Regions from separate parts of the Pseudomonas fluorescens group sp. PF-69 genome, predicted to be linked through region 2. Evidence: riboswitches for the same ligand, from Rfam matches in the RefSeq annotation. Region 2 holds a riboswitch; the other holds the start of a gene.

Region 1 (4,941 bases), 2.3 Mb from region 2:
GAAGTGAGATAAAGACAAATTGTTTTGCGTTTAACACCCAAACAGTTATTCGGGCACCCAATGTAAAATTTCATTTGAGTCAAGCACATCTATAAGGCTGAGCTTGGCGAGTGCCTCGATTTCCAAGTAAGCACCTTAAGAGTTAAAGCCCACCCGACATTCTGGACATTGCTTGACTGGAGGGGCCTGAGTTATTCGGGGATAGGTAACCATCGTCGAAATCCGGCGCCGCCTTTCCCTGTCAAAGGACACCAGGCAAAGTCCCAAGGCGTCGGTGGAAACTCCTCCTGTTCAGGGTCAACGCCAGCGATAGAACGAGGTGCTACTTTCCAGTCAAACACCCTCACTGAAGAACCTTGCCACGCCAGTACTAGCCCTCGTGCCTGGCTATCGTCAGTATTTATCCAGCGGGCCGCTGCTGCCGTCATGAAGGAATCGATGTGCTCCTCGTGGATTTGCGCCTGGTAGGTCGACGTGAGTAACCAACGGCAAACACTGAGGTAGTAAGTCCAATTCAGCGGCGGATAATTGCGGTATGCCCAGGTCATGAAACTGCGAAATATATTCAGACCATCCGGTGGATCTAGCTTGAGTAACCCCGGACACACGTCGAACAACGTATGCCAGTAAGGCAGCAATCGGGCATCCAGGTGAACAAAACAGCGTGCATTACTGGGGTAGTCAGGAAACGGCAACAGGAAGTCGCCACGACTGCTCACACGTGACGTTTTACTGACCAGTCGCGAAGCCCCTGAAGGGATGGCTAAAGAACGCATGCCGGCCTCCATGCCATCGCCGCTTGCAGTTTATAGGATGCCGAAAAACTAAAGATCAGCCCTTCGAGAGGGCTGAACCTGCAACCTGAATGATCAATAACGCGAGACATACTGCCTTCCTTCCCGTGACGATTAAACGGCGTCCACCGGTGGTCGCATCAGCGACAACCTGGTGTAAAACAGACGACGAAAAAACAAGCGGTAGCCGGCGAATCAAACTGGCTACTTGCAAGCGTCAAACCTAAGGGGAAGCGCGAGGGTTGGCCGAGGGCCAGGAATAGCGGGGAGGTGCCTTGCAGCGCAGTTCGCGGCTAGGGCGCGGTTTTTGTCCGACCCGTAGCAGCCAAGTCAAGCAAAACAGAAAGGCGATGCCCAACGTCACCGCAGAACAGATAGGGCAGGAAAAACTACCGGCCCACCCCCTGGCTGACGGGTCAGTGAAATCCGTGTTCTGGGTCGGGTTCTTGCTGCCCAGAGCAGAGCAAAACTGACCACCAATGCCATTGAGTTCAAGCCCGGTCATCTGCCCATGCCCCAAACCGCAGGCGAACACGTTGAACAGGACGCAAAAATACAGCGTCCAGGCAACGAGTGAGCGGTTTGAGAGGGACAATTTCATGGCAGCGACATTAACACCGAAGCACGCGGGGTTGAAGATCGAGAGATGTTGATCAACCCCACCGCCCAGAGGTTCCTGAACGATGGGGACACGAGTCAATTACGCGACTTTGAGTGATTTCACACAGGTGAAACGCTCGACAAAGGCGTTGTCGGAATAGCGTTTGAGTGTCCGCGCCACCAAGCAGGTGAACAGTGGCTCGCACAACACCAACGGCAGGTAAGAAACGGCGAACAACGCCCAGTTGCTCAAAGGCGTTGGCTCTTCGCCCATGGACAACCAGAAGCCCACCATCGCGACCACACCGGTGTAATAGAGCGCATCAAACTTGACCACTTCCGCCCAACGAATACTGCGTCCGGCAACGTCGAAGAAGCGCCGACCGAGCAAGCCATGGGCGGCAATCAGCGGCAACATCAAGGACAACGAGTTTACCCCTAAGTGCACCAAATCCTGTGGCTCGAACAGCAACCCTTGTAACAGCAGGCCAATGGCAAAACCAAACAGTGTGGGGATAAAGCCGAAGATGATGTAGACGGCGGAAGCACCAACGAAATGCAATTCAGAAGCGCCGACGGGCAAATGGAATACTTCCATGAACACCGAGAAGAATGCTGCGGCGAGTACCGTCTTGATCAAATTATCGGGGCGTAACAGCTTCGGCGAAAACGCCGCCAGCGTAGCGATTGCAGCAGCATTGGCGTACAGCACTTTGGCGGCATTGAGCACGCCGGGTTCGATATGCATCAGTTCTCCCTCCGAGGGATGCGGGTCTGGAAGCTACCGGTATATTCGGCAGCACTCGTGGCAGGTCTCCTGGCTCACGGCTCGACACCCTCCCGCGCCTTCCCGGCCGTAATCGACCAGTGGCATAAGCGAGAGAGCTAACCGTTCACAGTTGCGGGGGCAGCGCAGGAATAGCCGGGGGGGCGTACCTGCTTCCCTATTGCTTCACCGGATGGTGAAACCACGAAGCGCCAACAGGTTAAGGGTTTTGCTCGATCTACGCACGAGGCGAAAAGCCTTTTTATGCCTGGGCTCCACAACGCTATATGCGACAGCCTGCCACAGGAGCACCAGGAGACACTGTGCAGCAGGTCAAACGCACAGACTGCGCCAGAATGTCGCAGCTTATTGAAGATGACTGGCCTCGTTAGACTTTCCGCCCTTTCTTTTGATTCTTCACGGAATCCCGGGAAACACAGAAACAAGAACGCCGATTTGTTTGATGATGTTGGTGCGAACAAACACATCTAACAAACCGGCGTTCTTATGCGCGATATTAATACTTTCCTTCCTTTTTGGGAGGGCTTTTCTGTCGTCACGATCAAGCCTGATGGCGACGCACTACAAATCGATCTGATCCCTCACGCCACCCGATTCCCTTCCTGCGGCTGCCTAAAACCCTGTTCAACTACGCATGAGTATTGCAAGCGAGTCGTTCGTGATTTGCCCATCCTTGGCCGTGTCGGGCGCCTCAGCGTTTTGCTCAGGTGGGTTGGTTGTCGTGACTGCGGCAAACGCATGGAGGCCGTCAGTTGGCTGGATCGCTATGCCCGCATGACGCGCCGCTTGGCCGATGCGGTCATTCAGGCCTGCGAACGCCTTCCAACCCCCTGCACGTGGCCCAGATGTTCGGCCTGCATTGGGACACCGTTAGGTTGCTGGAGCGTCGAGCCTTGCAAGCGGCGTTGAGCGCTCTGCCTAATCGCAGGCGTTTTCACAGCCTAGGTCGTTTTCTGCCGGTCACGGCCACACAGTTTGATGGTCAAATCCGTTGGAAATGATTGGTCAGGTCGAATGCAAATGGGTGGGCAAGTCTCTGCAATTACCTAGCTGCCGAGCCATGGAGTGCACCTATGGCTCTGAGATGGTTGGACAATCAGAGGTACTTTGGCAGCGCCCATTACCGGATGCATCACTTCCGCAGTAGCTTGGCCAAGGCCATTTGGTATTGGTCTGTGTACATCTTGCCAGCTGTCCCCCATGAGTGAATTATTTACATTGGGAAATTTTTGGGGGCCGGCTTGGCAGTATTGATCGGCAGGAGCGGCCTACGTTCGTAGGCCGCTTTTGGATTATCAATCGCCCGGACTGTTTATCATTCCTACAACCCAGCGAATCAGTCTGCGAAGACATTCGCGAGCGAGTTCAGAGGCCAATACGTCCACGATTTTTTTCAGTAACTTATGTAACCCACGACGTTTTCCCATTGGAAATATCCCATTGGATGAGCGTTAGTATGTGGGCGTTTCAGCCGATTTTATGCGTACCGCTGTGGGCCAGTACGGCCGCGCTTCAGTCGTAGAGACCTTTAGCGTCGAGCTGTGATTAGCGCTCCGTCACAAACACCACTCGAGCTCAGTGGTCGTCGTTGGGAACTCGCATCAGTCACGATAATCCTTGCGTGCACTGAGCTTCTGATCTCGCACCTCATAAAGGGCGGTTTTGTAGGTCCTACTGGACTCAATATATCGAACAGTTGAGTCAAGTGAACGCTGATATTGCTGCAACCGGCCTAGCCGAAGCTAGAGTTGCAGCTATTGCCTCCAGTCTTCAGTAAGAAGAGCAGGGCATTTTTCTGGCGGGTTAAATGAGATCCGCTCAGTTCGCCTGGCGTTGTAGGAGCCATGGCAAAATCGATATGTGCTCTGCAGTTCGCTAAACGCAAACCTGCATCGAGCCCTACGAGCTCTAAGCTAGCGTGAATGCAACCAGTCCATAACTGCACATCTCGCTTTTTGGGGCGAATAGCATCGAAATGCAACTCACCTAGGTATTTTTCAGGAGCCTCGAGACGGTCTTTTTTATCCGAGAGCACCTAATGCTTATTCGTACCGTGCTGCCCCTGTTGGAGAAGCAGATCGGCCGTCATCAACGCTAAGCGTGATGCATGCATGTGGCTTAAAACTGCCCGTTATTGAATCCGAAGGTTCAGATTCAAAGCGAGCTTATCTGGCATCAGATGCGATTCACAAGGGGAAAAATAGCATCAAGTAAAAAACTAAAGGATCCACCTCCTAGACCACTTACAGCCGAAGCTGACGAATACAATGATCTGTCAAGGCAAGCAGTAAGCTCGCTGGCTTTGCCGCTGGACATGCCATTGCTTTCCAGCAACTGCTCGCAGAGGTTGGCTATTGTGTCGACTTACCTTGAATGGTCGGTTCTAACGGCCACCAGACCTCATCGATCAGAACACCTAGCTGTACGTCAGTGCTGATTTGGCGGTTCGTGCTTTCTAAATCGGTCGTACTCATTCATTCGTTATACTGCTCAGTCTGCCTGGGAGTCACCATGAATTCTTTGCCAATCGACGCCGTTATGCCGGCACTTCTCCAAGCGTTGAATGCCCGTAACGAGGTTGTACTGCAAGCCCCTCCTGGTGCCGGTAAGACCACTCGCGTTCCATTGGCCGTCCTCAGCGAAGAGTGGCTTGGTGAGCAGTCCATCCTAATGCTTGAGCCTCGCCGATTAGCTGCCCGTGCCGCCGCAGAAAGATTGGCCAGTGAGCTGGGAGAGAAGGTAGGTGAGACTGTTGGGTAT
Region 2 (4,941 bases):
ACAAGCCCCCTCGGCACAGGATTCAGCAGGGTTCAAGGTCGATAGAGATGCGCATGCCCTGCGCGATACAGCGACGACTCGCTGAAATGGTCACTGCCCAGCACCCGTCCCACCAGAATCAATGCCGTGCGCCGAAAACCCTTGGCCTGAACCTTCCCGGCAATGTCTTCCAGCGTCCCCACCACCCAGTCCTGATCCGGCCAGGTCGCCCGGTGAATCACCGCGATCGGGCAATCCGCGCCGTAATGCGGCAGCAATTCGGCCAGGATTTTTTCCAGATGATTGACCCCCAGATGAATCGCCATGGTCGCTCCATGCTGCGCCAGGCTGCCCAATTCCTCGCCGGCCGGCATCACGGTTTTGTCGGCGTATCGGGTCAGGATCACGCTCTGTGAGACATCGGGCAGGGTCAGTTCCGCACCCAAAAGCGCTGCGCAGGCGGCCGTAGCGGTGACCCCGGGAATGATTTCAAAGGCAATGCCGAGTTCGCGCAGGTAGCGAATCTGCTCGCCGATGGCGCCATACAGGCTCGGGTCGCCGGAATGCACGCGAGCCACGTCCTGGCCCTTGGCGTCGGCGATCTTGATCAGGTCGATAATCTGTTCCAGATGCAGTTCGGCGCTGTTGACCACCTGCTCGGCACAATGCCCTTGCAGTACTGCGGCGGGCACCAGCGAACCGGCATAGATGATCACCGGGCAGCTGCGAATCAGCCGCTGGCCTTTGACGGTGATCAGCTCGGGGTCGCCAGGACCTGCGCCTATGAAGTAGACGGTCATCGTCGATTCCTGTGGGAAAAAAGGGCTGGGCAAGGCACCAGATGAAGATTGCTCATGATCGAAAGCGCGGATTATCGAGGATTTTACGTCGAGCAGGCCAATGCGAAGGTGGCCTGGGCATATTTTTGCCGCTTGATCAGCAGCTTGGCCGGCGAATGGGTCAACTGTTCGGCCAGGGCCAGGGCGGCACTTTCCGCTATGCCGTAGCAGCCGGTTCGTTCGAAGGCGATCTGCGAATGATGGCTGAGTTGTGGCTCATAGCCGGCCAACTGTTCGCTGCTGAAGTACGTCAGTGGCAGCGCGAGTTGCTCGGCCAGTTCGACAAGGGCCGGTTCATCTCGCTTCAAATCGATACTGGCCAGGGCCTTGATCTGATGCAGTTCGATCTGGTGCGCTTGCAACGCCTGATCGAGCAACGCCCGTAACGTGCTGACGGGGCAGCCCCGTTGGCAGCCCAGGCCGACCACGAGGGTCGGCGCTGTGCCGGTATCGGTCATGCGTGGTATTGGCCATCGCGTTTGCGGCGGAACAGCCAGGCGCTGATCAGGCCCAGGGCCAGCCAGAACGCGACATTGGTCAGCTGCGAAGCGATTTTGAATTGGGTTTCCAGTGCTTGCGGTGCCAGCATCGAGTGCACGTCCGGCTGCGGCGCGCCAATCACATGAGGGACGGCAATGATGGCTGCACCGAGGACTTTCATCAGCCAGTGACGGCTGAACGCGATCAGCGCGATGCCGACTGCGGTTGAAGCGGCGGTGCCAATCCACCAGGTCTGCCGTTGCGCCAGGTCGGCAGCGGCGGTGCCTGGCAGTTCCGGCGGCAGGCCAAGGGTCGGCGCGAGCACGAAGGTCGCGTAACCGGCCAGGCCCCAGAGCAATCCCTGAGAAGTTTTGGTCGGCGCGCGCAAGGTGTACAGGCCGGCGAGCATCAGGGCGAAACCGACAGCCACCACCAGATTGCCGCCGGTGGTCGACAACACGCGCTGCCAGCCGTTTTCCGGCTCCCAGGCTTCGGCATCGTGGGTGTGGGCGGCGACGCCAGGGGCGTGTTCGTGGACTTCAACAGCAGCGGGTTCGGATTTTTCGTAGGTTTCGGCCTGCAAAATCAGCGGAGCGACCCAGAAGCTTTGCAGCAGGGTCAGCAGCAGGGCGGCCAGCAGCCCCGTGAACCCCGCGGTTTGCGCGATACGCTTGATCATGTCGACAGGTCTCAATGGCACGGGAAGGCAGCGCTGTGACGGGTATCGTGAGCAGCGTTGTGAACGGCTTCGATGTGCGAGAAACCGGCGAAATACACCAGGCACGCGCCGAGGATCGACGCACACACGGCGGCGGTCAGGCGTTGAGTCAGGGTTGTGGTGCTGCTGGTGGTGGTGCTGTGGCCGGTACTGCTGATGATCGACATGGCGCATCCCTCAGTTCTGTCAGCGGGGAATGGGAGCGCATGCAAATCCCTGCGCGAGCGAGCGCGCAGAGGTTCGAACAGCGCCCGCCCACCGCGGGTTTGTCATTCAGTGATAGTTAGGTTCACTTTGTGTTGCGGGCCGGTCTCCGGGCTCACGAGGGGTGCGGGCTATCGCCTGAACCTGCAAGCATCACCTTCCCATGCCGCACTGGCACAGTGGATCTGACGCTTCGCTCGCTTACCGTTGCGGGGGCAGCACCGGACTGACATGGCTTTAGAGTAAAGCACATGATTCACCGGTTTCCCGTTTCACCCTGTGAAGGGCACCCGTAACAAGGCGTGTAGGAGAGCATGGGCAGAGGTGGGGCGTCAATTGGCAAGTGTTCTCAACTCGGGACCGCATTGCTTCAATCGCGAACAGGCTCGCTCTCGCATTTGACCGCATTTTTCTCGGAAAACCCGCTCCCGGTGGGAGCGAGCCTGCTCGCGATGACGGCGTTGCAGGCGCTGTAGAACTCAGCATGAACATTGACCCGCCCCAATACGATGCGTAGCCTTGCGCTTTCGAGGTTCTTCGGCGTTTGCCGAAGCTAAGAAGGGAACGCGGTCGATGCCGCGGCTGCCCCCGCAACTGTGAACGGTGATGTTCGCTGCCACGCCACTGCATGCTCAGGTCCTGAGCCCGCGGGAAGGCGCAGCCAACGCCAGTCAAGCGACTGGCACGCCGTCAGCCAGGAGACCTGCCTCGAACAGATTCTCACTACAACCGGGCGGGGTGATCCGGTGGCGAACGCTTCCGGCGCGCACAGGCGTTGCCGGTTCTCGTCCCGTATGCCCGCCACCTTGCCAAAGGGCATCCGATGAAAACACTGGCCAAACTCCCCGTCACCATCGTTACCGGCTTCCTCGGCTCGGGCAAAACCACCTTGCTGCGGCACATGCTCGACAACGCCCAAGGGCGTCGCATCGCGGTGATCGTCAACGAGTTCGGCGAACTGGGCATCGACGGTGAAATCCTCAAGCAGTGCTCCATCGGCTGTACCGAAGAAGAAGCCAATGGCCGCGTCTACGAACTGGCCAACGGCTGCCTGTGCTGCACCGTTCAGGAAGAATTCTTCCCGGTGATGCGCGAACTGGTCGCCCGTCGCGGCGATCTCGACCACATCCTCATCGAGACCTCGGGCCTGGCGCTGCCAAAGCCGCTGGTCCAGGCGTTCCAGTGGCCGGAAATCCGCAGTGCCTGCACCGTTGACGCGGTGATCACCGTGGTCGATAGCCCGGCCGTGGCCGCCGGCACCTTCGCTGCGTTCCCGGATCAGGTGGACGCCCAGCGCAAACTCGATCCGAACCTGGACCACGAATCGCCGCTGCACGAGCTGTTCGCCGATCAGTTGTCCAGTGCCGACCTGGTGATCCTCAACAAGGCTGACCTGATCAGCCCGGAAGACCTGGCCCGCGTACGCCTGGAAGTCGCAGAAGAGCTGCCGCCTGCGGTGAAAGTCATCGAAGCCAGCAGCGGTCGCCTGCCACTGGACGTGCTGATCGGCCTGGGTGCCGGTTCCGAAGAACACATCGACAGCCGTCACAGCCATCACGATCATCACCACGACGATGACGATCATGACGACCACGATCACGACGCTTTTGACTCTATCTCCATCGAGCTGCCGGCCTCTGACGAGAGCCTGCTGATGGACGCGCTGACGCAACTGGTAGTGGAGCACAGCATCCTGCGGGTCAAGGGCTTTGCGGCGATTCCGAACAAACCGATGCGCCTGCTGATCCAGGGCGTGGGCACTCGTTTCGACAAGCACTTCGACCGCCAGTGGGGTGGCGAAGAAGAACGCACCACGCGTCTGGTGTTGATCGGCCAGGCGCTGGACGCCGCGCTGCTCGAAACCCAATTGCGCGCCGCGCTCAGCGTATAAGCCATGCACCTGCTCAGGACCCAGCCCGGCGGTTTCGTGTCGGACGACAACATTGCCGACCTTGGACAAACCCCCGCCGAGCTGGTGATCCTGTGCAGCGGCGACTCCAGCCTGGCGCTGCTCGCCGAAGCGGCGCAGCAGTTGCCCGACGATTACCCGAGCGTGCGCCTGGCCAACCCGATGCAGGTACAGAATCACGCTTCGGTTGATCTGTACGTCGACGAAGTGCTGCGCCACGCCAAGGTCATTCTGATCTCGCTGCACGGCGGCATCGCCTATTGGCGTTATGGCGTGGAGCGGCTGGTGGAGCTTTCGCAACGTGGGGTGCAGCTGATTCTGGTGCCGGGTGACGACCGTCCTGACCCGGAACTCAGCGACCTCAGCACCGTGGCCCCGCAGGACCGCGAGCGGCTCTGGCACTTCCTGCGCCAGGGTGGCATGGGCAATGCGCTGGACCTGTTTCGCTGCCTGGCCAATCGCTGGCTGGGTCGTGACTACGCCTGGTCCGAGCCGCAAGTCTTGCCGCGCACCGCGATCTACCACCCGCACAAAAGCCCCGCGCAACTGAGTGATTGGCAAGCCGAATGGCGGGCCGGTCAACCCGTGGCAGCGGTGCTGTTCTACCGCTCGCACTTGCAGGCGGCGAACACCGCTTTCATCGATGTCTTCTGTCAGCGTTTGCAGGCTGCGGGGTTGAATCCGTTGCCCATCGCCCTGGCCAGTTTGAAAGAGCCCGGCTGCCTGTCGGTGGTCGAGGACTGGCTGGATGAGGTTGAGGCCGGGGTGATTCTCAACACCACCGGTTTCGCCCAATCGAGCCCTGAAGCTCC

What was found. A riboswitch is a leader RNA that binds a small molecule or an ion and turns the genes downstream of it on or off. The one in region 2 is predicted to bind cobalamin.
Region 1: another riboswitch for cobalamin. It lies ahead of ACX3YF_RS11265 (energy-coupling factor ABC transporter permease); the one in region 2 lies ahead of ACX3YF_RS22365 (CbtB domain-containing protein).

Annotation. Positions count from the first base shown of each region.
Region 1 is NZ_JBTMNC010000001.1:2,437,589-2,442,529, forward strand. Features, by position in the region: gene ACX3YF_RS11255 (putative natural product biosynthesis protein) at 192-776, opposite strand; gene ACX3YF_RS11260 (DUF2946 domain-containing protein) at 1,018-1,395, opposite strand; gene ACX3YF_RS11265 (energy-coupling factor ABC transporter permease) at 1,495-2,142, opposite strand; cobalamin riboswitch at 2,185-2,383, opposite strand; partial or broken gene ACX3YF_RS11270 (helix-turn-helix domain-containing protein) at 2,668-3,101, shown strand; gene hrpB (ATP-dependent helicase HrpB) at 4,693-4,941, shown strand, end outside.
Region 2 is NZ_JBTMNC010000001.1:4,736,477-4,741,417, forward strand. Features, by position in the region: gene cobM (precorrin-4 C(11)-methyltransferase) at 33-779, opposite strand; gene ACX3YF_RS22355 (cobalamin biosynthesis protein) at 863-1,276, opposite strand; gene ACX3YF_RS22360 (CbtA family protein) at 1,273-1,977, opposite strand; gene ACX3YF_RS22365 (CbtB domain-containing protein) at 1,989-2,183, opposite strand; cobalamin riboswitch at 2,304-2,529, opposite strand; cobalamin riboswitch at 2,734-2,945, shown strand; gene cobW (cobalamin biosynthesis protein CobW) at 3,044-4,111, shown strand; gene cobN (cobaltochelatase subunit CobN) at 4,115-4,941, shown strand, end outside.